Regions from separate parts of the Zoogloea oryzae genome, predicted to be linked through region 1. Evidence: predicted binding sites of a transcription regulator. Region 1 holds the regulator's gene; each other region holds the start of a gene.
The links. The regulator sigma-54, encoded in region 1, starts transcription at its own class of promoters, with help from an activator protein. The targets are predictions, from matches to a motif close to TGGCACGCTTNCTGCTNA.
Positions count from the first base shown of each region.

Region 2: a site for sigma-54 is predicted at 4,011-4,028, ahead of QQK25_RS15230 (TorF family putative porin). Genes of this name have one in related genera too.
Region 3: a site for sigma-54 is predicted at 2,756-2,773, ahead of nirB (nitrite reductase large subunit NirB). Genes of this name have one in related genera too.
Region 4: a site for sigma-54 is predicted at 3,865-3,882, ahead of aspA (aspartate ammonia-lyase). Genes of this name have one in related genera too.

Region 1 covers NZ_BSPX01000024.1:32,201-37,282, forward strand. The annotation lists gene recX (recombination regulator RecX) at 1-143, shown strand, start outside; gene lptB (LPS export ABC transporter ATP-binding protein) at 130-852, shown strand; gene QQK25_RS09715 (RNA polymerase factor sigma-54) at 868-2,325, shown strand; gene hpf (ribosome hibernation-promoting factor, HPF/YfiA family) at 2,342-2,665, shown strand; gene ptsN (PTS IIA-like nitrogen regulatory protein PtsN) at 2,821-3,306, shown strand; gene hprK (HPr(Ser) kinase/phosphatase) at 3,275-4,210, shown strand; gene QQK25_RS09735 (PsiF family protein) at 4,326-4,625, shown strand; gene QQK25_RS09740 (FHA domain-containing protein) at 4,698-5,082, opposite strand, start outside.
Region 2 covers NZ_BSPX01000049.1:17,952-23,033, forward strand. The annotation lists gene QQK25_RS15210 (YifB family Mg chelatase-like AAA ATPase) at 27-1,526, opposite strand; gene QQK25_RS15215 (hypothetical protein) at 1,592-2,842, opposite strand; gene QQK25_RS15220 (YceI family protein) at 2,903-3,478, opposite strand; gene QQK25_RS15225 (accessory factor UbiK family protein) at 3,545-3,802, opposite strand; gene QQK25_RS15230 (TorF family putative porin) at 4,068-4,817, shown strand; gene glnK (P-II family nitrogen regulator) at 4,867-5,082, shown strand, end outside.
Region 3 covers NZ_BSPX01000082.1:2,389-7,470, reverse strand. The annotation lists gene nirB (nitrite reductase large subunit NirB) at 1-2,533, opposite strand, end outside; gene QQK25_RS19470 (hypothetical protein) at 3,411-3,779, shown strand; gene QQK25_RS19465 (hypothetical protein) at 3,954-4,685, shown strand; gene QQK25_RS19460 (DUF3592 domain-containing protein) at 4,812-5,082, shown strand, end outside.
Region 4 covers NZ_BSPX01000060.1:24,863-29,944, forward strand. The annotation lists gene QQK25_RS16855 (sensor histidine kinase) at 1-65, opposite strand, end outside; gene QQK25_RS16860 (sulfite exporter TauE/SafE family protein) at 117-872, opposite strand; gene QQK25_RS16865 (dicarboxylate/amino acid:cation symporter) at 1,038-2,345, opposite strand; gene aspA (aspartate ammonia-lyase) at 2,379-3,809, opposite strand; gene QQK25_RS16875 (Dps family protein) at 4,161-4,661, opposite strand; gene QQK25_RS16880 (ZIP family metal transporter) at 4,789-5,082, opposite strand, start outside.

The DNA of each region.
Region 1 (5,082 bases):
ACATCCATCGCCGAAAATTCGCCGCAGCACCGGCAGACGCGCGAGAATGGGCGCGCCAGGCGCGTTTTCTTCAAGGTCGCGGTTTCTCGACCGAAATCATTCGTAGAGTCCTGAAAGAACACCCCGGCGATGAGCCTGCTTAAAGTCAGCAACCTGCGCAAGAAGTACAAGGCCCGCACCGTCGTCCACGACGTCTCCTTCGACGTCGGCAGTGGCGAGGTGGTCGGCCTGCTCGGCCCCAACGGCGCCGGCAAGACCACCTGCTTCTACATGATCGTCGGCCTCGTGGTCGCCGACGGCGGCGAGATCACCCTCGACGACCAGGTCCTGACCCATCGCCCGATCCACCAGCGCGCCCGCCTCGGCCTGTCCTACCTGCCCCAGGAGATGAGCGTCTTCCGCAAGCTCACCGTGGCCGAGAACATCCAGGCCGTGCTCGAACTGCAGAAGCTCACCAAGACCGAGATGGCCGAGCGCCTCGAGCAGCTCCTCGGCGAACTGGGCATCGAACACCTGCGCGACAACACCGCGATCTCCCTCTCCGGCGGCGAACGCCGGCGCTGCGAGATCGCCCGCGCCCTCGCCTCCGACCCGCGGCTGATCCTCCTCGACGAGCCCTTCGCCGGCGTCGACCCGATCGCCGTGATCGACATCCAGAAGATCATCCGCTTCCTCAAGGAAAAAGGGATCGGCGTGCTCATCACCGACCACAACGTCCGCGAAACCCTTGGCATCTGCGACCGCGCCTTCATCATCAATGCCGGCGAAGTGCTGGCCAGCGGCCGCCCTGAAGAGATCGTCCGGAATGAACAGGTCCGTCAGGTTTACCTCGGCGAGCACTTCCGGCTTTAAGGCATCATTGTTGTCATGAAGCCCAGCCTCCAGCTCAAACTCTCCCAGCATCTCGCGCTCACCCCGCAGCTGCAGCAGTCCATCAAGCTGCTACAGCTATCGACCCTCGAGCTCAACCAGGAGATCGAGAAGATCCTCCTCGAGAACCCGATGATCGAGCGGGACGAGCCGGAGTCGAACCTCGGCTCCAGCCGTCTCGAAGCCCCTGGCCCGGCCGCCCCCGCCGGCAGCGAGGCCGCCCAGGAGCGCGAGCAGGAGCAGGCCCGCGAATCCGACCAGCGCGAACGCGACACCGACCGGGAGTTCGACTTCGCCGAAGGCGGCGACTGGCAGGGCTCCGGCAGCGGCTCGCGGGACGATGACGACGACAACGATTTCCAGGATCTCCAGGCCACGGTCACCACCCTGCGCGACCACCTGGACGCCCAGATCGCCCTCACCCAGCTGTCCGACCGCGACCGGGCCCTCACCCGCTTCATGATCGAGGCCCTCGACGACGACGGCTACCTCAGCCAGGCCCTGGAAGACCTCCTGCCGCTGCTGCCGCCCGAACTCGAAGTGGATCTGGACGACCTCACGATCGCCCTGCGCCACATCCAGAGCCTCGACCCCTGCGGGATCGGCGCCGCCGACATCGGCGAATGCCTCGGCCTGCAGCTGCGCGCCCTGCCGCCCAGCCGCGAACGCGAGCTGGCGCTGGCCATCGTCGCCGAACACCTCGAGCTCCTCGCCGCCCGCGACTACCTCAAGCTCAAGCGCGCGCTGCGCTGCACCGACGACGAGCTGCGCGAAGCCCACGCCCTGATCCTCGACCTCAACCCCCGGCCCGGCGCCCGCTTCGCCCAGTCCGACATCCGCTACGTGGTGCCGGATGTCATCGTCCGCAAGGTGCGCAACACCTGGGTTGTGAACCTCAACCCGGACGCGATGCCCAAGCTGCGCATCAACCAGCTTTATGCCCAGATCCTGCGGGACAACCGCGGCGCCAGTGGCTCCCTGTCCAATCACCTGCAGGAAGCCCGCTGGCTCATCAAGAACGTTCAACAGCGCTTCGACACCATCCAGCGTGTGTCGCAAGCGATCGTTGACCGGCAGCGTCAGTTCTTCGATTATGGCGATGTGGCGATGCGCCCTCTGACACTGCGTGAAATCGCCGAACAGTTGGAATTGCACGAGTCCACCGTCTCGCGGGTGACCACCCAGAAGTACATGGCCACACCAAGAGGCATTTTCGAGTTCAAACATTTTTTCGGCAGTCACGTCGCCACCGACACCGGTGGGGCGGCTTCCTCGACGGCGATTCGGGCGCTGATTCGCCAGCTGGTAGCCGCGGAAGACAAGAAGAAACCCTTGTCCGACGCCAAGATTGCCGAGTTGTTGGGCCAGCAGGGTATCGTCGTGGCACGCAGGACCATCGCAAAGTACCGCGAGTCCCTCGATATCCCGCCGGTCAGTCTGCGCAAAACCATCTGACAGAAAGGTAAGAACCATGAACCTCAACATCACGGGGCATCACGTCGAAGTTACGCCGGCCATCCGCGAATACGTTTCCTCCAAGCTCGATCGCGTGATCCGTCATTTCGACAACGTCACCAGCGTCGGCGTGATCCTCTCGGTGGAAAAGCTGCGTCAGAAGGCCGAAGTCACCGTTCACGTGCGTGGCAAGGACATCCACGTCGAGAGCGAGGATGCCGACATGTATGCCGCCATCGACGCCCTGACCGACAAGCTCGACCGCCAGGTTCTGAAGTACAAGGACAAGGCCTCCGACCACGGCCATGACTCCCTGAAGCAGCACCTCGCCGAATCCTGATCTTCGGCCCCAAGTAATCCCCTTCTCCCCGGGACCGTTGTGGCTATAATGCGCCCCAACTGACACAACGGCCCCGGCGGCCTCCGCCCCCGGATTTTCCAGATTCGTTCCCGGAAACCTGTCCCGGTCCAGCCGCGTACAGGAACATCCCGCCCATGAACCTCATCGCCAAACTTCTGCCTCCGGCCAATGTGGTCGTCGGCCTCGAGGCGAGCAGCAAGAAGCGCGCTTTCGAGCAAGCCGGCCTGCTGTTCGAGAACAATCACGGCATCGCCCGGAGCACCGTCTTCGACAGCCTGTTTGCCCGCGAGAAGCTCGGTTCGACCGGTCTCGGGCAGGGCATCGCGATCCCCCACGGACGCATCAAGGGCCTGAAGGACGCACTGGGTGCGTTCATGCGCCTCGCCGAGCCGGTCCCCTTCGACGCCCCCGACGGTCGTCCGGTGTCGATGCTGTTCGTGCTGCTGGTGCCCGAACAGGCCAACGAACACCACCTGCAGCTCCTCTCCGAACTCGCCCAGATGTTCAGCGATCGCAGCTTCCGCGATCAGCTCCTGGCCGCCCCGGACGCCCTCGCGGCGCACTCCCTCTTCGCCCAGTGGGGCAGCGATGCGCCAGACAACAGTAGCGCGGCTGTTTGACGACAACCTCGACCGCCTGAGGCTGCGCCACATCTGCGGCAGCCTCGACACCCGCATCTCGGTCTCCGAAGACCGCATCTGGCCCGCCGACATGGTCGGCCACCTCAACCTGATCCACCCCGACCGCCTGCAGATCCTCGGCTCGTCCGAGCTCGCCTGGGCCCGCCGCCAGACCCGCGACAAGGTGATCCACCATGTCCGCGAGATCCTCTCCTACGGCCCGCCGGCGATCATCGTCGCCGACGACGAAGACATCCCCAGCCTGATCCGCACCGTCTGCGCCAACGAAGACGTAGCCCTGTTCGCCAGCCCGCTGCCGGCGGCCAACGTCATCGACCTGCTGCGCAGCTACCTGTCGCGCAAGCTGGCCGAACGCGTCGCCCTGCACGGGGTGATGATGGACGTGCTGGGCCTCGGCGTGTTCATCACCGGGGATTCGGGCGCCGGCAAGTCCGAGCTCGCCCTCGAACTCATCTCCCGCGGCCACGGCCTGGTGGCCGACGACATCGTCGAGTTCTCGCGCATCGCCCCGACCGTCCTCGAAGGCCGCTGCCCGGCCCTTCTGCAGGACGTGATCGAGGTGCGCGGCCTCGGCATCCTCAACATCCGCACGATCTTCGGCGAGACCGCCTGCCGGCGGAAGATGAAGCTCAAGCTGGTGGTTCATCTGCAGCGCCGCCAGCCCGGCGACCAGGATCCGCTGCGCCTGTCCCTTGAGGGCGAGCAGCAGCTGATCCTCGGCGTACCGCTGCGCCGCGTCGTGCTTCCGGTTGCAGCCGGCCGCAACCTGGCCGTACTCCTCGAGGCCGCGGTGCGATCGACGATCCTCCTGCTGCGCGGCATCGATTCAACCCAGGAGTTCGTCGATCGCCAGCGCCGGGCGATGGAAGACAGCGGCTTTTAACCAAAAGACACGACATCCGGCAGCCTGGGCGGGCCTGGCCGTCAACGGATTCACCCAAGCACCGTTTATGATGATGTTGCAGTTCCGACAACCCGCCCATACGAGGAGTGGCCAGATGAAAAAATTGATCCTGAGTGTCGCTGTTTCGATGTTTGCCGCCGGTCTGGCACCCGCCGCCTTCGCGGCCTCCACCCAGCAGAACAAGATGAAGGAATGCAACGCATCCGCCGCCGACAAGAAGGGCGACGAGCGCAAGGCCTTCATGAAGGAATGCCTCTCCGCGAAACCCGCCGCCGCCGAAGCCAAAGGCACCCCGCAGCAGGAAAAGATGAAGGCCTGCAACAAGGAAGCCGGCGAAAAGGCCCTCAAGGGCGACGAACGCAAGAAGTTCATGAGCACCTGTCTGAAGGGCTGAAACGCCCCGGCGCCATGACGGAAAAGGGCCCGCTGAGGGCCCTTTTCATTGGGTTGCGCCTGCCGCCGTGGATCAGTCGAGGGCGAATGCCACCGCGTCGGACATGTTGTCACCCACCGAGAAGCCACACCCGATGTGGCCTTTCTCGGACAGCGCGAACTCCCCGCGCTTGATGCAGTGCTCCGCCGCCCCCTCCTCCAGCAGGTAAGTGCCGTTGGTGCTGGAATCGGCCAGATAGAACAGGCCGTTGCGCAGCTCGATGCGGGCGTGCTGGCGGGAAACCCGCGGATCGGACACGACGATGTCGTTGCCGGTTTCGCGACCGAACAGCAGCGTCGGGTGCGCCGCGTCGATGACCCACTTCTGGCCACGAAAGCTGACCCGCATCTGTCTGACCGACTGCAGGGCCTCCTGGCGGAGCTCGGCCGGCGTGGGCGGCGGCGCGTTGCCCAGTTCA
Region 2 (5,082 bases), on a different contig from region 1:
GGGAGACTCCTGCTCGATGGATTGGATCAGATGAATGCGCTGAGGCCGCGGCGGCTCTGGATGGCTTCGGCCACATGGGCGGCCTGGATGACCTCGGCCTCGTTCATGTCTGCGATTGTACGCGCGACTTTCAGGATTCGATGGTAACCGCGCGCCGAGAGACGCAGGCGTTCGATGGCCGTTCGCAACAGTTTGACACCGTTTTCGTCCGGTTGGCACCACTGGTCGATCTCCGCGCCGGCCAGCAGGGCGTTGGGCTTGCCCTGCCGGGCGTGCTGGATGGCGCGGCTCCTGGCGACCCGGGCGCGCACTGCCGCCGAGCTTTCGCCTGCCGGTGCGCCCTGCAGGTCGGCCACCGGCAGGGTGGGCACCTCGAGGAGCAGATCGATGCGGTCGAGCAGCGGGCCGGAGAGTTTGCCCCGGTAGCGGGCGATCTGGTCCGGTGTACACCGGCAGCGGCCGTCCGGGTGGCCGTGGTAGCCGCAGGGGCAGGGGTTCATGGCAGCAATTAACTGAAAACGGGCCGGAAAATCTGCCCGACGCCCTGCGCGAGAAATGGTGATGTGGCCGGTCTCGAGGGGCTCGCGGAGGGCTTCGAGGACACGCCGGTCGAACTCGGGGAGCTCATCGAGGAACAGCACGCCGTGGTGGGCGAGGCTGATCTCGCCCGGCCGCGGCGTGCTGCCTCCACCCACCAGCGCCGCCGAGGACGCAGAGTGGTGCGGCGAACGCATCGGGCGTTGCCGCCAGCGCTCGGTGCGGAAGCTGCCCTCGACCGACTGCACGGCCGCGCTTTCCAGGGCCTCGGCATCGCCCATGGGCGGGAGCAGGCCGGGCAGGCGCTGGGCGAGCATCGACTTGCCGGTGCCGGGCGGGCCGTAGAACAGCAGCGAATGCTGCCCGCTCGCGGCGACTTCGAGGGCGCGGCGGGCCTGGCTCTGGCCTTTCACGTCGGCGAGATCCGGGTAGTCCGGCGCCTGGACGAGGGGCGCGCCGGCGTAAGGCTCGATGACCGTGTGCCCGCACAGGTGGGCGACCACCGCCAGCAGGCTGGCCGCCGGGAGGATGGTGACGCCATTGACCAGCGCGGCTTCGGGGGCGTTGGCGGCGGGGAGGATCAGGATGCGCCCGCGCTCGGCGGCCTGCCGGGCCAGGGCCAGGGCGCCGCGCACCGGGCGCAGCTCGCCGGTGAGGGAGAGCTCACCGGCGAATTCGTACTGAGCAAGCTTGTCGGCGGGGATCTGCCCGGAGGCGGCGAGGATGCCCAGGGCGATGGGGAGATCGAAGCAACCGCCTTCCTTGGGTAGATCCGCCGGGGCGAGGTTGACGGTGATCCGGCGCTGGGGAAACTCGAACTGCCCTGTCTGGAGGGCGGCGCGGACCCGGTCCCGGGCCTCGCGCACTTCCACGTCGGGCAGGCCCACCAGCGTGAAGGCCGGCAGGCCGTTGGCCAGATGCACCTCGACGCACACTTCCGGTGCCTGCAGGCCGACGAGGGCGCGGCTGGCGAGAACGGCCAGGCTCATGATGTCTTCCGCATTAAAAATGCGAAGTGTATCGCCTGGGGCTGTGGATTTCTACAGGTGGGGCCTCAGCGCCCGATCGGCAGGGTGAGCTGGGGGCCGGGGCCGGTCTTGCCGGCGAGTTCGAGGCGGGATAGCTCGACCAGCAGCGAGAAGGTGGATTTGGTGTCCTGGTCGGATTCTTCCACGTAGAACCACTGGCCCTTGTACTGCACGGCGACGTGGGCGCGGGTGGGGCGCTCGGGGCTGGTGCGCACGTGGAAGAGGTCGCGCATCACCTCGTTCCAGTCGTATTCGCGGCCGGTGGCGTCGCGGGTGATGGTGGCGAGGCCGCGGGCCCGGTGCTCGGCGGGCACGTCCACGCCGTGGCTCACGTAGTACAGCGCCTGCAGCAGCGAGCGGGTTTCCAGGTCGAGGCTGGCGACGCCGTCCTTCGGCAGGGCGGAGCGGAAGGGGGTGAGGGCTTCCTGGGTGATGCGCAGCTCGGTGATGCCCGGGCGCAGGTGGAAGGCTTCTTCGAAGGCGCGCATCTCGGGCGAACTGAGCGCGTCGGGGTCCAGGCGCAGCACGGGCACGCTGGTGCGGCGGACGAGCTGCCAGCCACGTCCGCCGTTGGCCGGGCGGTACTCAAGGCCGTTCTTGCTGGCTTCGATGAGGTCGGCGGCCGACACCGCGCCGGCGGGCAGGGTGCCGCCCACCTGCTCGATCTGCTCGGCAAGGCCGAAGACGATGGCGCCCCGGTCCTGGAGGGTCTGCAGGGCGGCCACGCCGCGCAGGAAGTCGCTCACCGGCGGCGCCTCCCGCGGGGTGGGGCCGCTGGCGGTCTGGGCGTTGGGCACCCAGTTGAGGTTTTCGAGGTAGAGCCGGAAGACCTTGGAGATGGGCCAGGTGGTCTTGGCGAGGTAGATCACCCCGTCGAGAGGCAGCGGAGTGAACAGCTTGCGGGTGAATTCCTGGTCGTCCAGCGGGGTGAGGCTGAAGGTCGGGCGGTCGGCGCCCATGATCTGGGCCTGGGGCAGCACCGCGGTGAAGCTGCCCCGGCTGGCGTCGCCCCCCACTGCGGTGAAGAAGGGCAGCAGGCCGACGCTCTGGCTGCGCTCGAACTGCGCGGCGATGCCCGACACGCCGAGGCTGCTGGGCGTGTCGGTGTAGCGCAGGCGCACGATGTTGAGCAGGAGCTGCTGCTCGGTGGTGCGCTTGACCACCTCGTTGTACTGCAGCCGGGTGTCGTCAAGGGCGGTGGGGCCGACGCTGGCGCAGCCGGAGAGGCCCAGCGCGGCAGCGAGGATCAGGAGGCCGGGGCGGATGCGGGGAAGCATGGCGTCGGGGAGCGGTGGTGGGGCGGGCAGGGTAGCAGCGGCGTGTGACAGCGCTTCGCGTTATTCGCGGAAGGCTTCGACGGCGATCAGCAGGCGCACGTCGTCGCCCACCGACGGGATGTACTTGGTCATCCCGAACTCGGAGCGCTTGAGGGTGGCCACCACGTCGGCGCCGCAGGTCTCGCGCTTGTTGAGGGGGTGCGGGGCGCAGCGGAAGCGGTTGATGGTGAGGGTGACGGGCCGGGTGACGCCGAGCATCGTCAGGCTGCCTTCGGCGGAGACCGGGCGCTCGCCGTCGAACACCAGCCGGTCGGCCTTGAAGGTGATGGTCGGGTGGACGTCGGTGTTGAAGTAGTTCTCGCCGCGCATGTTGTCGTTCCACTTGGCGAAGCCCATGTCGATCGAGGTGGCGTCGATGGTCACGTCCACGGTGCCCTGGCGGGCGGCGGTGTCGAGGGTGATCCGGCCGCTTGTCTTGTTGAAACGGCCGCGCTGGGTGGAGAAGCCCAGGTGATCCACCTCGAACACCGGGAAGGTGTGGTTCGGGTCGACGGTGTAGCCGGCCGGGGCGGCCAGGGCGGGTGCGGAGACGGCGGCAAGGGCGAGCAGCAGGGGGGCGGTGAGGGCTTTGTTCATGGCGACTCCGTGGGGCGGACGAAGAAGAGGGCGCCGTGGCGCCCTCGGTTTTGCAGCGACGGCGGGTCAGTCCTGCGCGGGCGGGCGGCTGGCCAGCTCGGCTTCGAGGCGGGCGACGCGGTGCTCCAGGTCGGCGAGCTTCTCGCGGGTACGGGTGAGCACTTCGCGCTGCACTTCGAATTCCTCGCGGGTCACCAGATCAAGCTTGGAAAAACCGCTGGCGAGCAGGGCGCGGGCGTTCTTCTCGATGTCCTTGGCGGGGCTGTTGGCGAGGAGTTCGGAGACTTTGGCACCGATTTCGTCGAGGATTTTCGGGTTGGTCATGACTGCGTTCCTCACTGGCAATTGAGATCGTCGGGATGGTTTTGAGTTTAGCACCGTCCCGAGGTGGCTGCGCCGAGGCCGGGGCGCACCAAAAGAGCGCCCTTTATTGGTGCATGATTCCAAACTGGTGCGTCGGCGGGATTTCATGCGCCGCAGCAAAACGCGCTCGTCAGTGCTATGTCCATATTTTTTAAAAGGTTTTGCAATCTGGCACACCGGTTGCTTATGTGTGCTCACCAACTTTGACCACCTGGAGATTCTCATCATGCGCAAGTCCGTCATCGCTTCCGCCCTGATCGCCGCCGGCGTCGCCCTGCCCACCCTGGTGAGCGCCGCGGATGCCGCCCCGGCCCCCGAGCACACCTTCACCAGCAACGTCGGCGTGGTTTCCGAATACCTCTACCGCGGTATCGGCCAGACCAACCGCAAGCCGGCCCTCCAGGGCGGTGTCGATTACGCCCACGCCAGCGGCCTCTATGCCGGCACCTGGGGTTCCAACGTGTCCTGGCTGTCTGACGCCAACAGCACCACCAGCAACAGCCTCGAGTGGGACTTCTACGGCGGCTACAAGAACACCGTCGGCGACTTTGGCTACGACGTGGGCCTGCTGCAGTACTTCTACCCGGGCACCGGCTACGGCAACAACCCGAACACCCTGGAAGGCTACGTCGCCGGCACCTGGACCTTCCTGACCCTGAAGTACTCCCACTCCTTCTCCGACCTGTTCGGCTGGGTGGGTTCGAAGAACTCCGGCTACCTCGACCTGACCGCCACCTATGAGCTGATCCCGACCGTCAACCTGATCGGCCACGTCGGTCGCCAGAAGGTCAACGGCTCCAGCGCCAACGGCGCCAGCTACACCGACTACAAGGTCGGCGTGACCAAGGACTTCAGCGGCACCGTGGTGGGCCTCAGCTACATCACCACCAACGCCAGCGAAGCCTGGTACACCAACGGCTACGGCAAGGATCTGGGCAAGGGCCGCGTGCTGTTCTCCCTGACCCGCACCTTCTAATTTCCAACCGCCAGGCGGCCCTCGCGGCCGCCCGGCAGAGGACCCCAAAATGAAACTCGTTACCGCCATCATCAAGCCCTTCAAGCTCGACGAAGTCCGCGAGGCCCTGTCCGCCATCGGCGTGCAAGGCATCACGGTGACCGAGGTCAAGGGCTTCGGCCGTCAGAAGGGCCACACCGAGCTGTATCGTGGTGCGGAATACGTTGTCGATTTCCTGCCCAAGGTGAAGATCGAAGCGGCCGTGAACACCGACATCCTCGATCAG
Region 3 (5,082 bases), on a different contig from region 1:
CGGTTTCGGCAAGTTCGGCGGAATCGGCGGCGCGGCGCTCGTCGGGGCGGGCCGGGCGGATCTGCCCACGCTCCTCCACAAAGACGATGTGCTCGTCGGCCTTGTCGCTATTCACGAAGGTGCGGAAGCGCTTGCGCACGTCCGGGTTGGTGACGGCGGTCTTCCATTCGCACTGGTAGGTATCCACCACATGCTGCATCTGGGCTTCCAGCTCGGCGGCAAGGCCCAGGCTGTCGTTCACCACCACGTCCTTCAGGTAGTCGAGGCCGCCCTCGAGGTTGTCGCGCCAGGTGCTGGTGCGCTGCAGGCGGTCGGCGGTGCGCACGTAGAACATCAGGAAGCGGTCGATCAGTTGGACGAGGCGTTCCTTGGTCAGGTCGGCCGCGATCAGCTCGGCGTGGCGCGGCTTCATGCCGCCGTTGCCGCACACGTAGAGGTTCCAGCCCTTGTCGGTGGCGATGATGCCCACGTCCTTGCCCTGGGCTTCGGCGCACTCGCGGGTGCAGCCGGATACGCCGAACTTGATCTTGTGGGGCGCGCGCAGGCCCTTGTAGCGGTTCTCCAGTTCGACCGCGAGGCCGACGCTGTCATCCACCCCGTAGCGGCACCAGGTGGAGCCGACGCAGCTCTTCACGGTGCGCAGGCTCTTGCCGTAGGCGTGGCCGGACTCAAACCCGGCAGCGATCAGCTCTTCCCAGATCAGCGGCAGTTGCTCGACGCGGGCGCCGAACAGATCGACCCGCTGGCCGCCGGTCACCTTGGTGTAGAGGCCATACTTCTTGGCCACCTGACCCACGGCGATCAGGCCGTCCGGGGTGACTTCGCCGCCCGGCATGCGCGGCACGACGGAGTAAGTGCCGTCCTTCTGGATGTTGCCGAGGAAGTAATCGTTGCTGTCCTGCAGGCTGGCCAGATCCTTCTTCAGCACGAACTCGTTCCAGCACGACGCAAAGATGCTCGCCGCGGTGGGCTTGCAGATGTCGCAGCCGAGGCCCTTGCCGTGTTTGGCGATGAGTTCGTCGAAGCTCTTGATCTCGCCCACCTTGATGAGGTGGAAGAGCTCCTGGCGGGAGTACGGGAAGTGTTCGCACAGGTGGTTGTTCACCGCCATGCCCAGACGCGCCATCTCGGCCTTCATCACCTGGGTGACCAGCGGAACGCAGCCGCCGCAGGTGGCGCCGGCCTTGGTGCAGGCCTTCATGCCGCCGATGTCGGAGACGCCATCCGCCACCGCCGCGCAGATCTGGCCCTTGGTGACGTTGTTGCACGAGCAGATCTGGGCGCTCTCCGGCAGGGCATCCACGCCCAGGCCCGGCTTGGCCTTGCCGTCGCTGGACGGCAGGATCAGGAACTCCGGGTCGGCGGGCAGCGCGATGCCGTTGAGCGCCATCTGCAGCAGGGTGCCGTATTCGTCGGCGTTGCCCACCAGCACGGCGCCGATCAGATGCTTGCCGTCCTCGCTCACCACGATCTTCTTGTAGACCTGCTTCACCTCGTCCATGTAGCGGAAGCTGCGGCAGTTGGGCGTGCGGCCCTGGGCATCGCCGATGCTCGCCACATCCACGCCCATCAGCTTGAGCTTGGTGCTCATGTCGGCGCCGGCAAAATCGCCGCCGGGCTGGCCGGCGATGTGCCGCGCGACCACGCGGGCCATGTCGTAGCCAGGGGCCACCAGGCCATACACCATGTCCTTCCACGCCGCGCATTCGCCAATGGCGTAGATGTCCGGGTCGCTGGTGCCGCAGTGGTCATTCACCGCCACGCCGCCGCGGGCGCCCACGGCGAGGGCGTTCTGGCGGGCCAGTTCATCCCGCGGGCGGATGCCGGCGGAGAACACGATCATGTCGGTCTCGAGGTAGGAGCCGTCGGCAAACACCATGCGATGCCGGGCGCGGGCGCCATCGACGATCTCGACGGTGTTGCGGCTGGTGTGCACCTTCACGCCCAGCTCTTCGATCTTGCTGCGCAGGATGCGGCCGCCGTCGTCATCCACCTGCACCGCCATCAGGCGCGGGGCAAACTCCACCACATGGGTTTCGAGGCCCAGATCGCGCAGCGCCTTGGCGCATTCGAGGCCGAGCAGGCCGCCGCCCACCACCACGCCGGTCTTCGAGCGGGCGCCGCATTCGGTCATCGCCTCCAGATCCTCGATGGTGCGATAGACGAAGCAGTCGGCCCGGTCGTTGCCCTTCACCGGGGGCACGAAGGGCGTGGAGCCGGTAGCCAGCACCAGCTTGTCGTAGGCCAACACCTCGCCCTCGGCGGTGGTCACCGTCTTGTTCCGACGATCGATGGCCGTGGCGCGGGTGTTGAGGCGCAGCGCAAAGCCGGTCTTGTCGAAGAAGCCCGGCTCGACCAGCGAGAGGTCGTCGGCCGTCTTGCCTGCAAAGAATTCGGAGAGATGAACCCGGTCGTAGGCGGCGCGAGGCTCCTCGCACAGTACGGTGACTTCGGTAGGGGCGGCTGCGAGCGACTGAAGTTCTTCGAGGAACTTGTGGCCCACCATGCCGTGGCCGACAACAATGATTTTCATGATGAATCCTGCACGTCCTGGCTCCTGCCGGGACATTCAGGACATCCTTGCCAGTGCTCGGGAGACGAGCGGCGCAGACATCATGGCCCCCGCGGAACGCGGATCAAAGTCGGGTTGGAACAACGAGGTTGCAGACGCACACGCGCCCCACTCTCTCGGGTCCCGCCGTCGTTGGCGGAGGCAATACCGCCCGCGACGACACTGCCAGCGGGCAATCACTACTCAGCAGGTATCGTGCCAGACGGTTTTTCGCGGAAAACCAGGGGTTCGAGGGCAAAAAACAGCCCTACTGCGGTGCAGCAAGCCCCGGATTGGTGCATGAAACCAGCGCCGCCCCCCTGTAGGTCGGACTTCAGTCCGACAAGATGACCGGGGACACCAGGGGCGTTGTCGGACTGAAGTCCGACCTACAGATCGATCCACCGAGGCATCAACCCACCACCCTGCAACGCATCGCGCAGGGCTGCGAATGCTTCACGCAGGGGTGTGAATCGTTCATCACGCGGGTGTTAATGATCTACACGTCGTGAACAATCGAATACAGGCCGGTGTAGATCGAATACACCCCGTGAACATCGATCTACACCCGACTGTCGATCATCAACAGGCGATGACATTCGATCTACACCCTCGTGTAGATCATCAACACATCGTGCGCATCGATCTACAGGCACCGCGCAAGCAGATCCACCCACCCGTGCAAAGAACGCAATGAGCCCACTGCCAGCCACGCACCCGCCCACAAGGGTGCTGTCGGCAGAACATCGGCGCACCGCAAAACCCACCCGTAATGCATGCGCAATATTCCCATACCACATACCCAATGATAATATCGCGCAAACTGTATCTTTATTCACACAGCCCATAGGAGACAGCGGTGAGCGCCACCCCGAAACGCATCCCCCAACCCATCCTCGACGCCGACATCGAGACCCTGCGCGCCCTCAGCGGCATCGATGGCTACACCCCGCACAACCCCGCCTACAGCCTCGAATCCGCCATGGCTGCGCTACAGCGGATGAGCGAGTTCGAAACCGCCCTCATCCACGCTGAGAATGCCGTTGCCGCCGCCCGCAGCGCCCTCCTCAATGAGCGCAGCACCGTCCACAAGATCGCCCTGGGCGCGAAGGACGAAGCCATCGTCCTCTTCGGGCCCGACTCCGACCAGATCGTCGCGCTGGGCATGAAGAAGAAATCCGACCGCAACCGCCCCAAGCGCGCAGCCAAGGGTGCTGACAAGGGCTGATGGGCGGATGCACGGCCGCCAATGCCTTGCCAGCCTCGGCGATGCCGGCTCACGACGTGTGAGCCCGGGTTGCGAGGCCGCTTGCGACGTCACGATCGACGTCGCAGCGATTTGAGTTCAGCGATGCAAACACGAGATGCCCTCACGATGATCGCTTCCCCCATGACTCCAGCCATGCCCCGCGACGTCGCGAACGCCTGCAAGCTGCTGATCGCACTGATCCTGCTGCACGCTACATACGGCCTTGTGCAGCGGCTTGTCGACAGCCCGCCAGAAGAGCGCGGCATCAATTTGTTGATCGGCGGCATCGTTTTCGCCCTCCTCGCCCTGCCGCTGCTCTTTCTGCAGATAAAGATCAGCCAACGCAGAAACTGGGCGCGCTGGATGCTGTTCGCCGTGACACTTGTGGAGACGCTATCCACCTTCGCCACCTTGCGTGAAAGCTGGAATGAAAGCGCAGGCGATACGGTCGTCAGTGTCATCAGCGCGATGATCCTCATCGCCGTCATCGGCCTCCTCTTCGCGCGCGTCAGCAACGACTGGTTTGCCAATCAGGCCACCCCGCCCGACACGCCGCTGGAACCCGATCCGCCAGACGCCGATCCGCGCTACGTCACCAGCCTGGGATACCCATGTCCGTGCTGCGGTTGGAAGATCGCATTCCTCTCACGCGCCGGATCGGGCCTGGGCAGGCTTCCCAAATGCCCATCCTGCAACCACCCCCTCAAACCCGCCCTCTCCCTATCACGGATGATCGTGGCCTCGCTGCTGATCGTGCTCCCCCTGAGGATGGCAGGAACGGTCGTCCCGGCCCTGGCGTTTCTGAACGGATCGCTGTCGAAGATGTCGATCTTCGCGCTGGCCGTCGCCCTGGCCCTCCACTTCAAGCCCGCGCCGCAGGAATGATCGTTTCACCACAGGCCATGCTTTCCCCGTCTCCATTCCTGCGGAATGGGCATGCCGGATGTCCGATCGTCTCGTCGGCAAGACAGGGGATGGCCCATCGGCAACGGCAGTACTACAGGTTAGAAGATGCCCTATAGCTCCCCGCCCACCCGCAAAGGCGTGAGTTGCTTTGTCGGCGCGTTCTGTTCCTTCCTCGCGCTTTTTTCATTCTGGGCGCTGACGTCCTCAGTCCTTGACCTGATCAAACTGTCGGGCACATCGAAGTGGCACGCGGTGGATGGCGTCGTCGTCTCGTCGCAGGTGCGTCCGGGATGCAAGAACCTGTCGAACTATTTGCCCTCTGTCAGCTATCAATACACCGTTGAACGGCGCGAGTACCTCGGCCACCGGATCGAAA
Region 4 (5,082 bases), on a different contig from region 1:
GTCAGGCTCATCAGGGCCAGCATCAGCAGGAAGATCGGCAGGCTGTGCAGGAATCGGCGGGACATGGTGGTCAAGGCGGGGGGTTGATCCTATGGTAGCAGCGGCGGCGCGCAGGCTCAGAGCAGATCGTGGAGCTGCTTGACGATCAGCACCGCCACCACCAGCAGGAATGCCTTGCGGATGAAGCCCGCGCCATGGCGCAGCGCCAGGTGGGTGCCGAGCTGGGCGCCGGCGAGGTTGCACACCGCCATCGTCAGCCCCACCGCCCACAGGATCGGCCCGTGGCTGGCGAAGAAGGCGATGGCCGACACGTTGGTGGCGCAGTTGATGACCTTGGCGCTGGCCGAGGCGCGCACGAAATCCATCCCGAAGATGCGCACGAAGCCAAAGATCAGGAAGCTGCCAGTACCGGGGCCAAAGAAGCCGTCGTAGAGCCCGATCACCAGCCCGAACAGCGCGCCACGCCAGGCGTCGCCGGGGCGCGGCTCGTGGGTCTCCGTCTGGCCCAGATCCTTGCGCAGGAAGGTGTAGATCGCCACCGCCAGCATCATCACCACCACCAGCGGGCGCATCGCCTCGCGGGACAACCACGCCACCACCGCCGCACCGAGCCACGCGCCCACCAGCGCCGCAGCGGTGGCCGGCAGCACCAGCCGCCACGGAATGCGCACCGCACGGGCATAGCGCCACAGGGACGCGCCAGTGCCGGCGATGCTCGACACCTTGTTGGTGCCGAAGAGGGTCGGAATGGCCGTCTGGGGGAAGGACGACAGCAGCACGGGAATCTGGATGAGCCCGCCGCCGCCCACCACGGCATCGACCATGCCGGCGAAGAAGGCTGCGGGAGCGAGGATGAACCAGTCGATAGTCATGATCCGGAAGGGAAAAAAGCCCGGCGCGGGGGAGCGCCGGGCAAGGAGATGGGGCGGATGGGAGGGCCGCCCTCATCAGGGAGGATCGTTGGTCGGTGGGTGGAGAGTGGGGAATGGGTAGTGGGAAGTGGGCCCCACTCCCTACTCCCCAATACCCACTACCCATTACGCAGCCAGTGCCGGCACGCTGTCGTCGCCTTCGACCGGCAGGGCCTCTTCGATGTCGGCGAGGGCGGGATCGATCGGGTCGATGGCGCCTTCCCACTTGGCCACCACGGCGGTGGCGATGGCGTTGCCAAGCACGTTGGTTACGGTGCGGCCCATGTCGAGGAAGTGGTCGATGCCCAGCACCAGCAGCAGGCCGGCTTCCGGCAGGCCGAACATCGGCAGCACGGCGGCCACCACCACCAGGGATGCACGCGGCACGCCGGCGATGCCCTTGCTGGAGACCATCAGCACCAGCAGCATGGTGATCTGGGCGCCGAGGGTGAGCGGGATGTCGTAGGCCTGGGCCACGAACAGCGCGGCGAAGGTGGTGTAGATCATCGAGCCATCCAGATTGAAGGAGTAGCCCAGGGGCAGCACGAAGCTGGTCACGCGGTTCTTGATGCCGAACTTCTCGAGCTGTTCCATCAGCTTGGGATACACCGACTCGCTGCTGGCGGTGGAGAAGCCCACCAGCATCGGGCCGCGCACCAGCTTGAGCAGGCGGAACACATCCTTGCCGAGCACGAAGTAGCCGGCGGCGATGAGCACGCACCACAGGGCGGCCAGCGCCACGTAGAAGCTCACCAGCAGCTTGCCGAACACCAGCAGCATGCCCAGGCCCTGGGTGGTGATGGCACCGGCCACGGCACCGAACACGCCCACCGGGGCAAAACGCATCACGTAGTCGGTCACCTTCAGCATCACGTGCACCACTTCTTCCATCGTGCACACCAGGCTGCGGGCGGTCTGGTTGTGGAGGTGGCCGAGGGCCAGGCCGAAGAACACCGCGAACACCAGGATCTGCAGGATCTCATTGGCCGCCATCGCCTCGAAGATGTTCTTCGGGAAGACGTGGGTGATGAAGTCCTTCAGGTTGAGGGCGCCCGTCTTGAGGTTGGTGGCGGTGCCCACGTCCGGCAGCGGCACGCCCAGGTGGGCGCCCGGCTGCAGCAGGTTGGCAAACACCAGCCCGAGCAGCAGCGAACAGAACGACGCACCGACGAACCAGCCCAGCGCCTTGGCGCCGATGCGGCCGACGGTCTTCGAGTCGCCCATCCCGGCCAGGCCCGCCACCAGGGTGGCAAACACCAGCGGGGCGATGATCATCTTGATGAGGCGCAGGAAGATGTCGGTGAGGATGCCGAAGTAGCTGGCGATCTCCTTGGCCTGGGCGGGGCTGCCGGCAAACGTGTTGCAGGCGTAGCCAACGATGACGCCGAGCAGCAGGGCGATGCCGATCAGGGTCGTGAGCCGGTTCATTTTCATGATGAATTCCTCGTGGTCGGATTCGGGGTGGGATCAGGCTGCGCGGGCGGACGCGGTGGGAATCGGTTGCGGACGGGTGAGCACCTCGGGGCGCAGCACCTCGGCCAGCTGGGCGGCGTTCATCAGGCCGCGCTCCAGCACGATCTCGGCCACACCCCGGCCGCTGGCGTGGGCCTCGGCGGCGACTTCGGTGGCGTTGGCGTAACCGATGTACGGGTTGAGGGCGGTGACGATGCCGATGGAGCGGGCCACGCTCTCGCGCAGGGCGTCGCGGTTGGCGGTGATGCCCTCGACGCAGTGGGTGGCCAGCGCGTGGCAGGCGTTGGTGAGGTGCAGCACGCTCTTGAACAGGCTGTGGGCGATGATCGGCTCGAAGGCGTTGAGCTGGAGCTGGCCGGCCTCGGCGGCGAAGGTGACGGTCATGTCGTTGCCGATCACCTCGAAGGCCACCTGATTGACCACTTCCGGGATCACCGGATTGACCTTGCCCGGCATGATCGACGAGCCGGCCTGGCGCGGCGGCAGGTTGATCTCGCCGAAGCCCGCGCGGGGGCCGGAGGACAGCAGGCGCAGGTCATTGCAGACCTTGGAGAGCTTGACCGCCACGCGCTTGAGCACGCCGGAGAGCTGCACGAAGCTGCCGCAATCCTGGGTGGCCTCCACCAGATTGGGGGCGGTAACCACCGGGATGCCGCTGATCTCGGCGAGCTTGCGGCACACCAGCGGCGCGTAGTCCGGGTGGGCGTTGATGCCGGTGCCGATGGCGGTGGCGCCGAGGTTGATCTCGCGGATCAGCAGCGCGGCTTCCTGCAGGCGGGCTTCGTCCTCGCCGAGCATCACGGCGTAGGTGGAGAACTCCTGGCCGAGGGTCATCGGCACGGCGTCCTGCAGCTGGGTGCGGCCCATCTTGAGCACGTCGGCAAACTCCACCGCCTTGCGCTCGAAGGCGCCCCGCAGCCCGGCCATCGCGTCGATCAGCCGGAAGATGCCCACGTAGGTGGCGAGCTTGAGGGCGGTGGGATACACGTCGTTGGTCGATTGACTCATGTTGACGTGCTCGTTGGGGTGCAGCTTCGTGTAGTCGCCACGGGCGTGGCCGAGGAGCTCCAGCGCGCGGTTGGCGATCACCTCGTTGGCGTTCATGTTGGTGGAGGTGCCGGCACCGCCCTGGATCACATCCACCACGAAGTGCTCGTGGAGGTTGCCGTCGATCACCTCGCGGCAGGCGGCGACGATGGCGTCGGCGCGGGTGGCGTCGAGCAGGCCCAGCTTCTGGTTGGCACGGGCGGCGGCCTGCTTGATCTGGGCCAGGGCGCGGATCAGGTCGGGATAGACGGCGATGGAGATGCCGGTGATGTCGAAGTTCTCGCGGGCCCGCAGGGTGTGCACGCCGAAGTAGGCGTCGGTGGGCACTTCGCGGTCGCCGAGCAGATCGTGTTCGAGGCGGAAGCCGGGGTTGGTCATGGTCGTTGTCTCCTGTTTTATTGGCAGCGCCACTGCGGGCGCCATGCCCATATCCATTGCACGGCCCGTGCCAGCCGGCAGGAGACAGCAAGCGGTTGATTGGATTTGGATTTTTATTTTCCGGCGACGCGCGGGAAACGGATTTCCGGATTTGCGCGGGGAAAGGCGTTCGGAAATCCGAACGACCGGGGACAAATCGGAGAGGGGGATGTCGGGCTGAAGCCCGACCTACAAGGGCGTGCGAGCCAGCGAACCTGTAGGTCGGGCTTCAGCCCGACAAGGGCAGGCGCGAAACAAAAAAACGGCAGCAGCGCCTTGCACGCTGCTGCCGTCATCCGGGATGGGGTCAGCTCATTCTTCGAGCAGACTGCGCAGCATCCAGGCGGTCTTCTCGTGGACTTCCAGCCGCTGGGTGAGCAGGTCGGCGGTGGGCTGGTCGTTAGCCTTGTCCACCAGCGGGAACAGGCCCCGGGCGGTGCGGGCGGTGGCTTCCTGGGCGGCCACCAGCAGGCGCACCATCTCCAGCGCGGCCGGCACGCCTTCGGGCTCGTCGATGGAGGTGAGCGAGGCGAACAGCTTGCCGGTGCCCGGCGCCGGGTGGCCGAGGGCGCGGATGCGCTCGGCGATCACGTCCAGCGCGTTCCACTGCTCGGTGTATTGGGCCATGAACATCTGGTGCAGGGTGTTGAACATCGGCCCCTTCACGTTCCAATGGAAGTTGTGGGTCATCAGGTAGAGGTTGAAGCTGTCGGCCAGGAGGCGCGACAGGCCGGCGGCGATCTCGGCCCGGTCGTCGGCGCTGATGCCGATGTCCATCACGGGGCCGGCGGATTTGGTGGCTTTCTTTTTCATGGTCGTCTCCTTGTCGGTCGTTCGTCGTCGATGGAGAGAGTATCGGCCGGGCCGGCGGCAGCGTCCAATTGTCATGTTCGCTGCTGACGATTGGAAAAACCAATCGTCCGGCGGATGGCGCGGCGCCTCAGCCCATCGCCGTATCGAGGAACATCATCACCGCGAAGCCCGCCATCAGGCCGAGGGTCGCGGAGGTCTGGTGGCCGTTGCGATGGGTTTCGGGAATCACCTCGTGGGACACCACGAAGATCATCGCCCCAGCCGCAAGGCCCAGCCCGATCGGATAGGCCAGCGCCAGCCCGCCGGCGATGCCTGCGCCGAACAACGCGCCCAGCGGCTCCATCAGGCCAGACGCGCCGGCCATCAGCACGGCCGGCCAGGCCCGCACGCCCGCGGCACGCAGGGCCATCACCACCGCGAG